DNA from 2 places in the Bacillus sp. WC2507 genome. Region 2 is predicted to be linked to the other one. Evidence: riboswitches for the same ligand, from Rfam matches in the RefSeq annotation. Region 2 holds a riboswitch; the other holds the start of a gene.

Region 1 (7,851 bases), 2.6 Mb from region 2:
AATAAACGCTCGATTACAAGTAAAAGATGTGGAGTATAATCGCAGTGCAATCGTTTTTCGTGATAAAAAAGAAAAGGAAGTGGAGTGATTCACTTTCTTTTTTTGTATACTTTTTTCTGTAATATACCAAAATAGAGAAGGTATGGTGTTAATTAGAAAACGGAGGATATATATGAAAGTGTTAAAATGTGGCGTCATGTTATTGACAGTACTGTTTTTATCTCAATTACATGTGTACGCAGATGGAAATCGATGGACATGGCCTGTTGAAGGGCAGATAAGTGATTATTTTGGGACAAGGCATGGAAAACACTACGGTATAGATATAGCGGCACCGATCGGCGCGCCTGTGGCAGCTATTCAAGAGGGGAAGGTAACAAAGTCTTATTATTCAAGTAGTTATGGAAACGTTGTATTTATTAAACATGGAGAATATGAGGCTGTGTATGCACATTTAAATAAGAGATATGTAGTTCAAGGGGATAATATTTCAAAAGGAAAAATAATTGGAGAAGTAGGAAATACGGGAGAATCGCGAGGTGCACACTTACATTTAGAAGTTCATCAAGGCAGATGGACGATGGCGAAAAAGAATGCAATGAATCCATTGCTTGTTTTAAATGAACAAAGAAATGAAGTCGTTTCCTCATCGTTATATGTCGTGCAAAAAGGGGACACTTTAGTTAGTATTGCCCGGAAATTTAGTATGACAGTTAAGGAAATTAAAGAAAAAAACGGCTTGCAGCAAGAGCTGATTTATCAAAATCAACAATTATACGTAAAGTGAAAAAAAGAGCTAGTTTAACTAGCTCTTTTTTACCAAAAAATAAAGACACATATAAATCCAGAAATAGCTAAGTAGCTATATAAGTAAAATACTTTTGTTCTTGTTTTTTCGTTTGTTCGAAACAGTACAATAGTCGGTTCAATTAAACCGATTGTCAAACAAAGTAAACCAAGAAGCATACAGCCGATTGAAATGGAGTACAAGGCGATTTGTGGTGCTTGAAATGGAATCATCCATTTTAATAAAAATGCAATAAGTGCAGTGTAGCAAATGCTGCCGATGTATTTATTCAACGGTGCATTAGAACGGAAACCTGGAAGTTTTTTTAAGAAAGAGCGGGAAACAACTTCAGTTTGTAAAGATGTATGCTCTTCGATTATCTTTTGAGCTTCTTTTCCTTTTTGAAAAAGGGATAATATCCAGTTCCGCTCACCTTGAAAAATAAATTGAGAAGTTGTTAAATAATGATCCACCTTCACTTTATTCCAATTCTTCCACGGATGACGCTCACACAATTTTAATTTACTCTCTGTTTTTTTATCATACTGATAAATACTGATGCCATCTTCGTCGAAAGCAGCATAGTATGTCTCTCTTGAGAATGTGCCTAAATCAATTGGACAGTAGAAAAGTAATTCTTTTTTCAAATAAAAGTATTCTTTTCTTAAGTTTTTTTTCATTGTTTCTCGAATAGAGTGTCTCTTTTCTTTCTTCATGACATTTCCTCCATAATCCAGAAAATGTTCTTATCTTAACAATTCAACATCTTATCACTTTTAATTATATATGACTAGGGGATTCATAGGAGAAATGCCGAATTGTAAAAAAACTGGGGTGTATTGTAAAATATAGTGATTGGTTTTTGATTATATAAAATTAATAACTTATTTTTAATAAGTTACACTTTTTTTGTTCACAATACAATCGTGTTGTTGTATAATGAAGTGGAAAATAGAATATCGGTCTATCTTCGGGGCAGGGTGAAAATCCCGACCGGCGGTGATGAACTATATGTGATTTTGTTCTAAGCCCGCGAGCCGTTAAGGCAGGATTTGGTGTGATTCCAAAGCCGACAGTACAGTCTGGATGGGAGAAGATGGAGGTTCAAGCGTTCAAAAAAGATATGAATTTGAACGTCTGTTTGATGTGCCTTAAATTCTCCCTTTGTGTAAAACACAAAGGGTTTTTTCGTTCTATGAAAAAGTAGGCATAGCAGAACCTTTCCACTTTCCATGAGATGATCGATGGAAAAGGAGAGAGAAAGATGAAACAAAAAAACAGTGTAGTGCAGATGGTGAGTGTAGCAATGCTAAGTAGTATTGCATATTTACTGATGATGTTGGATTTCCCGTTCCCAGGGCTTCCGCCATTTTTAAAAATTGATTTTAGTGATGTACCAGCTCTAATTGCTGCGATTATTTTCGGGCCAGTTGCAGGGATAATTGTAGAGGCGATAAAGAATATTTTACATTACGGGATTCAAGGGAGTTTAACGGGAGTGCCAGTTGGAGAAATTGCTAACTTTATTGCAGGATGTTTATTTATTGGACCGGCAGCTTTCTTATTTAGGAAGTATCGTACTGTTAAGAGCTTAACGACAGGATTAATGCTAGGGACAATTACAATGGCGCTCATTATGAGTGTATTAAATTACATCATTATATTCCCAGCTTACACTTGGTTTTTAAATTCACCAGCTATGTCTAGCGAGGCTATAAGAACAACGGTTGTAACGGCAATCTTACCATTTAATTTGATTAAAGGAATTGTTGTGACAATTGTATTTGTAGCGTTATTCTCACGCCTGAAAGTATGGGTGTTTGCAAAAATGAAAAATGCATAAAATATAAAGTGAAACTTTAATCAGTGGGGGTTTTGTTCCTCTCCCGCTGATTATCATTCCTCACCAATCGGGCCTTTACGGGCAGCCCGACCTTCACCTAACTTCTTTGTTTTCGTTGAATTTTGAGGTGGGGGTCTTACGGCCTGGCAAATAGCGGGGTAAAATAAAACCATTAGTAGTATGGAACTACTAATGGTTTTTTATTAAGGAGAATGAAAATAAAAAAAACAAAAAATACCCCTCTAATTAATGAGGGGTATTTTTTGAAGTTAATAAAAGACTATTCGAATTTTAAAGCATCGCCGTCGAATGATTCGTCAGCAACTTTAATTGAGTCAGTTGGACAACCTTCGAATGCATCCATCATATCTTCAACTAATACATCTGGAATTTCAACGATACCTTGGTTATCGTCTAACGTTACAAATGCAATACCTTCATCATCATAATCATAAATGTCTGGTGCAGCAGCGCCGCAAGCACCACATGCGATACAAGTATCTTTATCAACGATTGTATATTTTGCCATCTTTTTTCCCTCCTGATAATATGTATGTGAAAAGCTCGCCATAAAAATTATAATCTTATTGTAAAACGGTTTTTAAAACTTTTCAACATAAAATTATAATGATAATGCTTATCAATTAGAGTGTCAACTAATTTTTGAATTATGTCATAAGATTTTCAAAATACGTAAATGTTATTTCGTTTGGTACAATAGAATATATACAAGTATATATTGCCGATATGATAAGTTTAATCAGTAACGGTAGACGTTGTAATCATACAAAAAAGCAATTAAGTTAGATTGAAAGGTGGAAGCGGTAATGCAACTACAATATACTTTATTGTATTGTTTAAAACAATTGAATGGTGAAAGGACCGTTTCTTCTATTTATTATTTATTAAAGGGAAAACGTTCTTCGCAAACGTTACAAGATGGAAATATGTTCCGAATTTCTTTTTTGTTTGGAATATATAAATCGTTAAATAGAACTGAATATGATCGTGAAGTTGCAAAGTTGTTGCAAGCAGATTTGATTCAAGAAATACATGAAAATACATATTTGTTAACATCTAAAGGTAAAATGCAGTTACATACATGGGAGGAAGTGTATGCTTTTCCAGCGCATTTACATGGTTTGCACTATGGTGAATTAGGTGAAACATTTTGGAAAAGATTATCATTAATTATTCAAACTATATCTAATTTACAACAGAATAATACGAAGTTTATTCCTATTCAACAAGATACAGAAATAATGGTGTGGGTAAAACGCTTTTTAACAGGTATACCGTATAGGCGAAGTGAATTGGCAAAAAGATTATGGGGAGAAATACATAATCTTCTAGGAAAAGGTAATGCGATAGAAGCGACGATTGTAACATATCGATTAACAGGATATAAACGTATCGGTTATACATTGCAGCAATTAGCGGAAATTACGAAACAAGATATATTCAGGGTGTACTTTTTATTTTGGGGTACAATTCACTTCCTTATACAAGAAGTTCGTGATAAAGAAAATGAATTTCCGCTATTAGCTGAGATTATTTCTTATCCAAATGAGAGAGCTGAACTATTTAGTTTATCAACGAAAAAAACATATAATTTTTGGAGACAAGGGCGCTCTTTAGATGAAATAGCGACAATTAGAAATTTAAAGGTTGCAACGATAGAAGATCATTTTGTTGAAATTGCATTGCGAGAGAAAGATTTTTCTATCGAGATGTTTATGGAAAAAGACAAAATAGATAAAGTAACAAAAGTAATTGATGCATTACAAACACGTAAGTTGCGTGAGTTGAAACAAGCGGTTGGAGAAGATATCTCCTATTTTGAGGTCCGTCTTGTATTGGCACGGATGGAGGGTATAAATGAAACTTGAGGAATATTTATATAGGTGGTTTGGATATTCTGAATTTCGTCCAGGTCAAAAAGGGGTAATTACAGATTTATTGGAAGGAAAAGATGTTATAGCGATGCTTCCGACTGGAAGAGGGAAGTCTATGTGCTATCAACTTCCAGGGCTAATACAAGAAGGAACCGTGCTTGTTGTATCACCATTATTATCTTTGATGGAAGATCAGGTTACACAATTAAAGTATGTTGTGAAAAACCGAGTGATAGCATTTAATAGTTTTCGGACAGTATATGAAAAAAGAGAAGCGATGAAAAAATTAGCTTCATATAAATTTATTTTTGTTTCACCAGAGATGTTGCAGTCGGAATTGTTAATAAGAGAATTGAAGAAAGTTCATATTTCATTATTTGTTGTGGATGAGGCTCATTGTATTTCGCAATGGGGTTATGATTTTAGACCAGACTATAAAAAACTAAATGTAGTCATTGAGAATATCGGGTCTCCTGCGGTGCTAGCATTAACGGCAACAGCGACGAAAGATGTACTTCGAGATATAGCAGAGAGTTTGAGTTTAAAGAATGTTGCGCAGCATGTATACTCTATTGATCGTCCAAATATTGCAATGGAAGTACAATTTGTGGAGACGATAGAAGAGAAGAAAGAAGCGCTTTTGGACCAGGTGATGTATTTACAAGGGCCAGGGATTGTATATTGTTCAAGCAGAGCGTGGACAGAACGTTTGACGGAATATTTAAGAGGAAAAGGCGTGACAGGTGTCGCTTTTTATCATGGCGGTATGGAACATGAAGAGCGTATGTTAATTCAACAGCAATTTATGAATGACCAGTTGCAGCTTGTAATATGCACAAGTGCTTTTGGTATGGGAGTAAATAAGTCGAATACGAGATATATTATTCATTTCCATTATCCGACTAATATAGCTTCTTATTTACAAGAAATTGGAAGGGCTGGAAGAGATGGTGAACCGAGTATAGCTATCTTACTATGTAGTCCGTTAGATCACGATTTGCCAATTTCAATAATTGAAGATGAATTGCCACGTCAGTCGCAAATACAATTTTTATTTTCTTTACTACAAGAAAGAATGTTTCAAACGAAAGAATTACCAATAGAAGAGGTAGAAGAAATTTGTTATAATGCAGCAAGATTTAATGAACAATATTGGCGTTTCATCCGCTATCATCTCGAACAGCTTGGAATCATACAACAGCGAAAATTAAAATTGGAGAGCTTGTCAGATGAAATTATGAACAGATTAATAGCTGAAGTAGAAATAAGGCTGCGTAATAAATATAGTGAGCTAGAAAACATGAAATCATGGATACAAGTGAAAGGATGTAGACGTGAATATTTGCTGCAACAGTTCGGTTATAGAAAAGAGAACGAGTTAAAAAATTGCTGTGACTATTGTAGTATTACAAAAACAGATTATAAAAAAAGACAAGCGCAACAATCGGATTTCGACTATAATTGGGAAACAGAGTTACAAAAGCTTTTCGGTCTAGAAAAGATGGGGGAATGATGAACATTCAAAGGCATAATATTGAAGATATGAGTCCGAAAGAAATAAGGCTGAATCTGTATATCACACAGTTCATTATTATCGGTATCGGCTGTTTACTAGCGTATATATTATTCCGAGATATAAAATCGGTGTATAGTCTGTGGAAATGGGAACCGGTGTCTATACTTATAATAGGTGGCTTATTAGCAATTGGTATTGTGTTATTAGATTATGTTGCAATGCGAGTATTTCCAGAGTCTTGGTTTGATGATGGTGGTATTAACGATAGGATGTTTCAAGGAATGTCAGTTATGCATCTACTCGCTATTACGTTCATTATCGGTTTTGCAGAAGAATTTTTATTTAGAGGTGTAGTGCAGACGCACTTTGGAATTGTAATAGCGAGTTTAGTATTTGCAGTGTTACATATTCGGTATATAAAAAAGCCATTTTTGTTTTGTTTCGTCTGTTTCATTAGTTTTGTCTTTGGTTATGTATTTGAATGGACAGGAAATTTGTTTATAACAATCTTTGCACACTTTCTTGTTGATTTTATAATGGGACTCCAATTAAGAAAATAAATGGAAGGTGGTGGTGAACAACATGAGAAAACGAATTCCTGATTTTGAAGAGGAATTAGAAGTTGAGCGAGTAGAAGAAAAAGAAGGTTTACCGCCGCGTAGTGAAATTCATAGAAATAAAGAGAAAAAACAAAAGTTTAAAATGAATCATATTTTCGTCCGAGTTTTAACATTTCTATTCATATTACTACCAATTAGTATCTTATGGTATACAGATAAATATATTCAAGTGAAAAGTGATGGTAATAACGCTGGAAAAAGTGCATTTGAGGTCATTTTCTTTGATTCAGCTAAATCTGAGTCACCATCTGAGAAAGTAGTAACGCATACGGTGAAAGAGGGAGAAACTTTAGAAAGTATAGCGAAGCAATATTTTTCAGATGAAACTGGGATCGAAGTGATTAAAAAGTATAATGATTTACAAGAAGATAAAGTGAGTGTGGGTCAAGAAATAAAAATTCCGATAAAAGATAAGTCCGCAAAGCAGGAGAGCTAGTAAAATACTTGTTATAAAAACTGAGGATTATCTTTATGAGGAAGGGAGTAAAAAATATATGATATGGATTATCTTATTAAGTACTCTCATATGTATTGGTATTATATTTCTTCTTGTAATGTATACAGAAGCAATGCGTAATACTGTGTTAGAACATACTTTAATATTTGAAGAATTTCCGAAAAGTTTTCAAAAAGTAAAGGTGTTTTTTATTTCTGATATTCATAGAAGAGTCATTCCAAGTACGTTAATTGAACAAGTAAAAGGAAAAGTAGATCTTGTAATTATTGGTGGTGATTTAGCGGAAAGAGGTGTCCCTTTATCAAAAATCTCTGCAAATATACAAAAGTTAAGAGAGATAGCTCCTGTATATTTTGTATGGGGAAATAATGATTATGAGATTGAATATCACGAATTAGATGCTTTGTTATTAGAAAATAATGTGAAAGTTTTAGATAATACAAGAGTTATATTTGAGTCTGAATTAGGAGAGAAAATTTGTTTGCTTGGTGTAGATGATGTTGGTTTGAAACGAGATCGTTTAGATTTAGCGTTGGCTGATTGTAAAGAAGATGGTTTTCGTATATTAATTAGCCACAACCCTGACATATTAAATAAAATGTCTGGAAAAGAACAAATTTCACTTGTGTTAAGTGGGCATACACATGGAGGACAGATTCGATTATTCCCGTCTAAAAAATATTTAAAAGGTGGCGTATATAAGCATTCCAATGTGACTCTTTTTGTTAGTAAT
Region 2 (7,851 bases):
GAAAGAAAGAAGATACGCTCAAGCGGTTTTATGAAAATATGTTTACAAAAAATGAGCTGAAAGAGAATAAAAGGTTTGAAGATATGATAAAAGGCTTTAAAGGTGATTCTATTCAGTCTTTGCAAGTAGGTTTGGAGTATTTAATAGAAACAGATATGAGAGAAGAACTGAAAGAAATGAAAGTCCCTATACTACTAATTCATGGAGAGCAGGATGTAATATGCTCATTATCTGCAGCGCGTAGTATGGCGCAGAATGAGAATAGCATGCTCAAGGTAGTAAGAGAGGCTGGACACGCATTGTGTGTGACGAATTTCGAATATTGTGGAAATGAGATAATTCAATTTGTAGAGGGGATACGACATGATCAACAAAACGTTACTACAAAAACGGTTTAACATGGCAGCGGTATCCTACGATCAATATGCAAATGTACAAAAAAAGATGGCACATTCATTACTTTCTACATTGAATCGGCGATATAGTGCAAATTCATCGATACGTATTTTAGAACTTGGATGCGGGACAGGATATGTTACAGAACAATTATCAAACTTATTTCCGAAAGCACATATTACAGCTATTGATTTTGCTCAAAGTATGATTGCGGTTGCGGAAACTAGACGAAATGTGAAAAATGTAACATTTTACTGCGAGGATATTGAAAGATTACGACTAGAAGAAACATATGATGTCATTATTTCGAATGCCACATTTCAATGGCTAAATGATTTAAAACAAGTGATAAGAAATTTATTTCATCATTTGGCTATAGATGGGATATTACTTTTTTCAACGTTTGGGCATGAAACATTTCAAGAATTGCATGCTTCGTTCCAGCGGGCGAAAGAAGAAAAAAATATACAAAATGAAACATCAATTGGGCAACGTTTTTATTCGAAAGATCAGTTGCGCCATATATGTGAGATAGAAACAGGGGATGTGCATGTTTCTGAAACATGTTACATAGAGAGATTTACAGAAGTTAGGGAGTTTCTGCACTCTATTCGAAAAGTAGGAGCGACCAATAGTAATGAAGAATCATATTGCCAAAGTCCCTCACTCTTTCGTGCGATGCTTCGCATATATGAAAGAGACTTCACGGAAAATGAAGGGATAATGGCGACGTATCACGCTTTATTTATGCATATAACAAAAGAGGGGAAGAGATGAAATGAAACAAGTACAAACAAAAAGGGATTGGAAAAAAATTGCATACGACGTAGTAGAAGAGAAAATGATTACGAAAGAGGATGCAATAGCGATATTAGAAGCTGATGATACAGAAGTTTTAGAAATTATGAATGCAGCTTACATCATTCGCCATCATCACTTTGGTAAGAAAGTAAAATTAAATATGATTATTAATACGAAATCTGGATTATGTCCTGAAGATTGCGGATATTGTTCACAGTCTATTATTTCAGAGGCACCGATTGATAAATATGCATGGCTAACGCAGGAAAAGATTGTAGAAGGAGCACACGAAGCAATTCGCCGTAAAGCGGGTACATATTGTATTGTAGCATCTGGCCGTCGTCCGACAGATAAAGAGGTGAATCACGTAATTGGAGCAGTTAAGGAGATTCGTGAAACGACAGATTTGAAGATTTGTTGTTGTTTAGGTTTCTTAAACGAAGATCAAGCCAGACGTTTAGCAGACGCGGGAGTGCATCGTTATAACCACAATTTAAATACACATGCAAATAATTACGAAAGCATTTGCTCCACTCATACGTATGACGATCGTGTTGATACAGTTCAAAAAGCGAAACAAGCGGGCATTTCACCATGCTCTGGGGCGATTTTTGGAATGGGAGAGACAATAGAAGAGCGTGCTGAAATTGCATTTGAATTACAACGTATAGATGCAGATTCAATTCCATGTAATTTCCTTGTTGCTGTAAAGGGTACGCCGCTTGAAGGACAAAAAGAGTTAACACCAGTAGAATGTTTAAAAGTGCTGGCGATGATGCGTTTTGTAAACCCAACGAAAGAAATTCGCATTTCAGGAGGACGTGAAATCAATTTACGTTCTGTACAGCCAATCGGTTTATTTGCAGCAAACTCTATTTTTGTTGGAGATTACTTAACGACAGCTGGACAAGAACCGACTGCAGACTGGGGTATGATTGAGGATTTAGGGTTTGAGATTGAAGAATGTGCATTATAAGATAGATAAAAAAGCAAACTTGTAAAAGAGTTTGCTTTTTTTGTAAATAAAATGTAATAAATAGTTGTGAACGTTTGATACTATTGGTTTTTGAGCGGAAAAAGAGTTTTGGTGGACGAATTTTCCAAGCCCCAATTGTACATAGTAAATATGTAATTTATATTGGGTTGGAGGATTTTACATGCACAAATATATATTAGCGATTATGACTTGTCTAATTTTACTAAAAGCAATAAGTGCTGATCCAGTTAAGGCCACCGAAAATCCTGAGCAAAAAGAGATGCAACAACGAATTGAACAACATTTTCGAACGAAAGCTGAACATTTTGGATTGAAAACAGAAGGGAAAGATTTAAAGGAAGTACGAAAAGAAATTACTATTATAGAAGAAGCGAAAAAAAGAGAGAATGTATGGAGAACAGCACAAACGCTTCGTATACAAACAGAAGGAAAAACAATGGATGAATTAATAAAAGATGTACGGAAAAAAGTAAAAAATAAAAAAGAGGCCGCAGCCTCTTTTTATTTTTTTATGCCCATTGTTTTGATAAGTGAGCCATTTCAATCGCAGCAACTGCGGATTCATAGCCTTTATTACCAGCTTTCGTGCCCGCGCGTTCAATCGCTTGTTCAATTGTTTCTGTCGTTAATACACCGAAAATAACTGGTATGTCTGTTTGAAGTGATAAAGATGCAACACCTTTTGCTACTTCGTTACAAACGTAATCGTAATGTGTTGTAGCACCGCGAATTACAGTACCTAACGTAATAACAGCATCATACTTCCCGCTATTAGCCATTTTTTTAGCGATTAAAGGAATTTCAAATGCGCCAGGAACCCAAGCAACATCGATATCAGTATCTTCTACACCGTGACGCTTTAATCCGTCTAAAGCGCCGCCAAGTAACTTACTTGTAATAAATTCATTAAAACGTCCAACAACAACCCCAACTTTTAATCCTGTACCAACTAAATGACCTTCGAATACCATAATAAATCTCTCCCTTAATTATAAGTTTAGTAAATGTCCTAATTTGTTTACTTTCGTTTGTAAATACGTTTTATTCTCTTCTTTTGTTGGCATTTGCAATGGTACACGCTCGATTACTTCTAAATCGTAACCTTGTAAGCCAGCAATTTTTCGCGGGTTATTCGTTAATAATCGTAAATGTTGTAAACCTAAATCTTTTAAAATTTGAGCGCCAATACCGTAATCACGCAAATCAGCTGGGAATCCAAGCTTTTCATTTGCTTCTACAGTATCGAAGCCTTCTTCTTGTAACTTATAAGCGCGAAGCTTATTAAGAAGCCCAATACCTCGTCCTTCTTGTCTCATATAAAGAAGAACGCCTTTGCCTTCACGCTCAATTTGAGCCAGTGCAGCATGGAGTTGTGGTCCGCAATCACAGCGGCACGAGCCAAATACATCTCCTGTTAAACATTCTGAATGAACGCGTACAAGTACAGGCTCTCCTGTTGAAATATCACCTTTTACGAGTGCGATATGCTCTTTCGAATCCAATGAATTAGAATAGCCAATTGCATGGAAAGTACCGAAATCTGTAGGTAATGTAATTTCCACTTCTCGCGTCACTAATGTTTCATGGTGGCGGCGATAAGCAATTAAATCTTCTATTGTAATCATTTTTATATCAAATTGTTTTGCGCACTGTATTAAATCAGGTACGCGTGCCATCGTACCGTCCTCATTAATAATTTCGCAAATAACTCCAGCTGGTTCTGCTCCGCAAAGCTGTGCTAAATCGACAGCAGCTTCTGTATGACCAGCACGGCGCAGGACACCGCCTTCTTTCGCAATTAATGGAAAGATATGTCCAGGACGATTGAAATCAGCACCTTTTGATGCAGGATTTAATAATTCTTGTATCGTAGTTGCACGTTCGTGGGCACTAATCCCTGTTGTTGTAGAAACATGATCAATACTCACTGTAAATGCAGTATGATGCGAATCTGTATTATGAGCTACCATTGGTTCTAATTGTAGACGTTCTGCGTACCCTTCCGTAATCGGTACACAAACGAGACCACGTCCATGTGTAATCATAAAGTTAATTGTTTCTGGCGTAATATACTCTGCTAAAGCGATAAAATCGCCTTCATTTTCACGGTTTTCATCATCACATACAATAACGACTTTTCCTTGTTTTAAATCTTCTAGAGCTTCTTCAATACGATGAAACATCATGCTTCCCCCTTATAGAAATCCGTTTTCTTGTAAAAAGCTTTCGCTCATTGAACCTGTTCGTTTTACAGGTTTAGAAATAAAGCGTTCGATGTATTTACCAATCATGTCACACTCAATGTTTACGATGTCACCGGCATTCTTTTCTCCGATAACAGATTCACTTACTGTGTGCGGGATGAGTGAAATTGTAATGGAAGATTCGTCTATATCAAATATTGTTAAACTCGTTCCATCAACAGCGACGGACCCTTTATGCAAACAATAGCGTAGCAATTCATCAGAAATAGCTATTTTGTAATAGAGGGCATTATAATGTTGTTTTTTGTTTAATATCGTTCCGATGCCATCGATATGTCCTGAAACGAAATGTCCACCGAATCGTCCGTTTGCAGCCATTGCTCGCTCTAAATTTACTTTACAGTGCGGTTTAAGCATGCGAAGGGATGTTGATTGCATCGTTTCGGGCATTGCATCCACTGTGAATGAAGTTGTTGTGAAACTCGTTACAGTTAAGCAAATACCGTTAACCGCGATACTGTCACCTAAGTGAACATCTGATAAAATTTTATTTGCATGGATCGTTAACTTCATCGATTCTCCGCTTTGTTGCATGTTTGCAATCGTTCCTAATTCTTCTACAATTCCTGTAAACATTCCGTCACCTCACTTCGGGCATTCGCAACGATTTTTATATCATCGCCAATTTGTTTCATCTCTTGAATTTCCAAGGAAAGTGCATCTTGTAATTTTGAAAAACCATTTCCGCCAATTAATTTTGGGCTTATATAAGTCACAATTTCATTGAAATACTTTGTTTGTAAGAAACTCGCATGAACTGTTTGACCACCTTCGACGAAAAGAGAAAGGATTTGTTTTTCGCCAAGTAAGTGTAAGAGATCTTGGATTTCAATTTGCTTCGTTTTCATTTGGAAAATAGCTATATTTTCAGATTCATAAGAAGCTATTTTCTCTTTATTTACATCCTTACCGACAATAATCCATGTCGGTGCTAAACCATCTGTTATGACATGAGAAGATGGTGGCGTTCGTAAATGGTTATCTAAAATAACGCGAATAGGATGTTTCCCCCCATTTGGAATTCTTGTCGTTAAATGTGGATTATCAGCGATAACCGTATTCACTCCAACGAGAATCGCATCATGTGTATGGCGATATTGGTGAACATCAGCTCGTGCTTCTTCCCCTGTAATCCACTTACTTTCACCAGTTACAGTTGCTGTTTTTCCATCTAAGCTCATCGCTGTTTTTATTGTTACAAATGGGCGTTTCGTTTTCATGTAGTGAAAAAAGTAACGATTTAATAAAACTGCTTCTGCTTCAAGAACACCGGTAGTTACTTCGATACCAGCTTCTTCTAATCTCCTTTTTCCATTACCAGAAACGAGAGGATTGCAATCAAGAGTAGCAATTACAACCCGTTTGACTCCTTTTTTGATGAGCAATTCACAGCAAGGTGGTGTTTTTCCAAAATGGCTACAAGGTTCAAGAGTTACATAAACGGTAGCTCCTTTTGCCTTCTCACCAGCCATATGAAGGGCGTGAACTTCTGCGTGTCCTTCACCAGCACGTAAATGGGCGCCCATACCGACGATGTTTCCATCTTTTATAACAACAGCACCAACCATAGGATTTGGGCTTGTTTGCCCAGATGTCCCTTCTGCTAACTGCAAGGCAATCCTCATATATTCTTGATCTGTCATTCTCTTCACCTCTCCTAAAAAAATCAAAAAACCCCAAGGATTTAATATCCTTGGGGTTTGGGAGACGTGATTTCTAGAAATATAGTTTGAATACGAAAGCATAGGAAAGAAACCTAACGATAATTGATATTTCTGCATAAGGAAAAAGCCTAGCAAAATATCGAATTTTTCAAACGCTAGTTGTCTCTTTTTATTTCAGTATAAAAAAATGAGTATAGAAAACTAAACATATATAAAGAATCAAAATGAACCTTTAAAAATATGCATACTGAAATAAAAGTGTATTCACTATATAAAAAACTAGAAACATATCCTTCTCCCATCCAGACTATACTGTCGGCCCTAGAGTTTCACTAGATCCACCGTTTTCAAGTTGAAAACGGGTCACGGACTTAGAAGTTTGCACTTCATCACCGCCGGTTGGGAATTTCACCCGACCCCGAAGGATGTTGTTTGCTCAAATTATAGCACAAAAAAAATAAAAGGCTAGAAAAAAATATTCGAATGTGAAGAATTGTGTGAAAATATATGTAGGCTGGAATGGAGACAAAAGTATTAGAAATGTTGTAAGGAGAAGGGATATAACGGAGTTACTAAAAAGAAAAAACATGCACAAAAAAATGTGCATGTCACATGTTAAATTATTCTGCCTCTGGTGCTCTAACAACAGACTCGAATTTACCTTTATGCGAAGCATCGCAATAAGGCATATTTTTTGATAAACCACAACGGCATAAAGAAAATGCCGGTTTTGCTGGGAATACATTCCCTTGTGAATCGACTAATTCCACGTCCCCTGTAACGCGAAAAGAGCCATTATCATTTACTTTAATTTGTACTTTTGCCAACGTTATCCCTCCTTCCCAAACGCTTAATTCCATCATATAATCAAGAGAAGTGCTTGACAATATAAAGTGAAACTTTAATCAATGGGGGAGGTATCCCCCGCTGATTATTAGTTGAACCAATCGGGCTTTTAGGGGCAGTTAATCTCCCACCTAACTTCTTTGTTTCAGCCGAATTTTGAGGTGGGAGTTTTACTGCCCGCAAATAGCGGGGCAAAAAGAGCACTTTGTTTGAAAGAGAAGAGAGTGTTATAATGTTTTTTATAACTGACTAGAGTAAGGTGACGAGAGATGGATAAACAATTACATACATTACGAAACATTGCAAATGAGCGCACGTGGGCATCATTTTTGAATGATAATCATCCATATAGTTTGTTACATTGGTCCATTGCAGGTGTAGGGCAAGAGGCAAAGGATGTTTGGTTACTTCAAGATGAAGTAACATTTCAAACGACAGAATTTCCAACACTGGATGAAGCAGTGCAATGGATTTCTGAAAACATGGAACAAGTTACAGACGTTTTAGCGCAATAAAAAAAACAGGCTTATGCAAGCCTGTTTTTTGTTTCTTTTACATATGATTTTAAAAATTGATCAACGGCTGCTTCATACTCTTCTTTATTTTCATTATAAGAGCAAGCGTGTGCGCCGCGTTCTGCAATATAAAGTTGTTTATTGTTTTCTTTTGCTTCATATAGTGCTTTCGTCATATCAGCTAAAATATAATCATCATCTTTACTATGAATAAAGAGGACGGGATTTTGAATGTTTTTTATACAATCGATTGGTGAAACTTCACGAATCGTATAACCGTCACGTACTTTTAAAAAAGCATTTGCTAAAGGTAATAAAGGCCATTTAGGTAAATGGAATTCAACCTTTAAACGGTGTTGTAATTGCCC

The links. Region 2 has a riboswitch for FMN ahead of ribD (bifunctional diaminohydroxyphosphoribosylaminopyrimidine deaminase/5-amino-6-(5-phosphoribosylamino)uracil reductase RibD). Riboswitches for the same ligand answer to the same signal wherever they lie in the genome.
Region 1: another riboswitch for FMN. It lies ahead of ACUN28_RS21975 (ECF transporter S component); the one in region 2 lies ahead of ribD (bifunctional diaminohydroxyphosphoribosylaminopyrimidine deaminase/5-amino-6-(5-phosphoribosylamino)uracil reductase RibD).

What each region holds. Positions count from the first base shown of each region.
Region 1 covers NZ_JBQXPN010000001.1:4,167,425-4,175,275, reverse strand. The annotation lists gene ACUN28_RS21990 (cob(I)yrinic acid a,c-diamide adenosyltransferase) at 1-88, shown strand, start outside; gene ACUN28_RS21985 (peptidoglycan DD-metalloendopeptidase family protein) at 173-787, shown strand; gene ACUN28_RS21980 (hypothetical protein) at 817-1,503, opposite strand; FMN riboswitch at 1,750-1,889, shown strand; gene ACUN28_RS21975 (ECF transporter S component) at 2,052-2,630, shown strand; gene ACUN28_RS21970 (ferredoxin) at 2,911-3,159, opposite strand; gene ACUN28_RS21965 (helix-turn-helix domain-containing protein) at 3,458-4,519, shown strand; gene ACUN28_RS21960 (RecQ family ATP-dependent DNA helicase) at 4,509-6,038, shown strand; gene ACUN28_RS21955 (CPBP family intramembrane glutamic endopeptidase) at 6,038-6,601, shown strand; gene ACUN28_RS21950 (LysM peptidoglycan-binding domain-containing protein) at 6,624-7,097, shown strand; gene ACUN28_RS21945 (metallophosphoesterase) at 7,156-7,851, shown strand, end outside.
Region 2 covers NZ_JBQXPN010000001.1:1,590,191-1,598,041, forward strand. The annotation lists gene ACUN28_RS08565 (alpha/beta fold hydrolase) at 1-398, shown strand, start outside; gene bioC (malonyl-ACP O-methyltransferase BioC) at 364-1,173, shown strand; gene bioB (biotin synthase) at 1,175-2,173, shown strand; partial or broken gene ACUN28_RS08580 (hypothetical protein) at 2,355-2,669, shown strand; gene ribH (6,7-dimethyl-8-ribityllumazine synthase) at 2,704-3,165, opposite strand; gene ribBA (bifunctional 3,4-dihydroxy-2-butanone 4-phosphate synthase/GTP cyclohydrolase II) at 3,184-4,377, opposite strand; gene ribE (riboflavin synthase subunit alpha) at 4,390-5,034, opposite strand; gene ribD (bifunctional diaminohydroxyphosphoribosylaminopyrimidine deaminase/5-amino-6-(5-phosphoribosylamino)uracil reductase RibD) at 5,016-6,101, opposite strand; FMN riboswitch at 6,409-6,552, opposite strand; gene ACUN28_RS08605 (CDGSH iron-sulfur domain-containing protein) at 6,743-6,949, opposite strand; gene ACUN28_RS08610 (DUF2552 family protein) at 7,238-7,483, shown strand; gene ACUN28_RS08615 (alpha/beta hydrolase) at 7,495-7,851, opposite strand, start outside.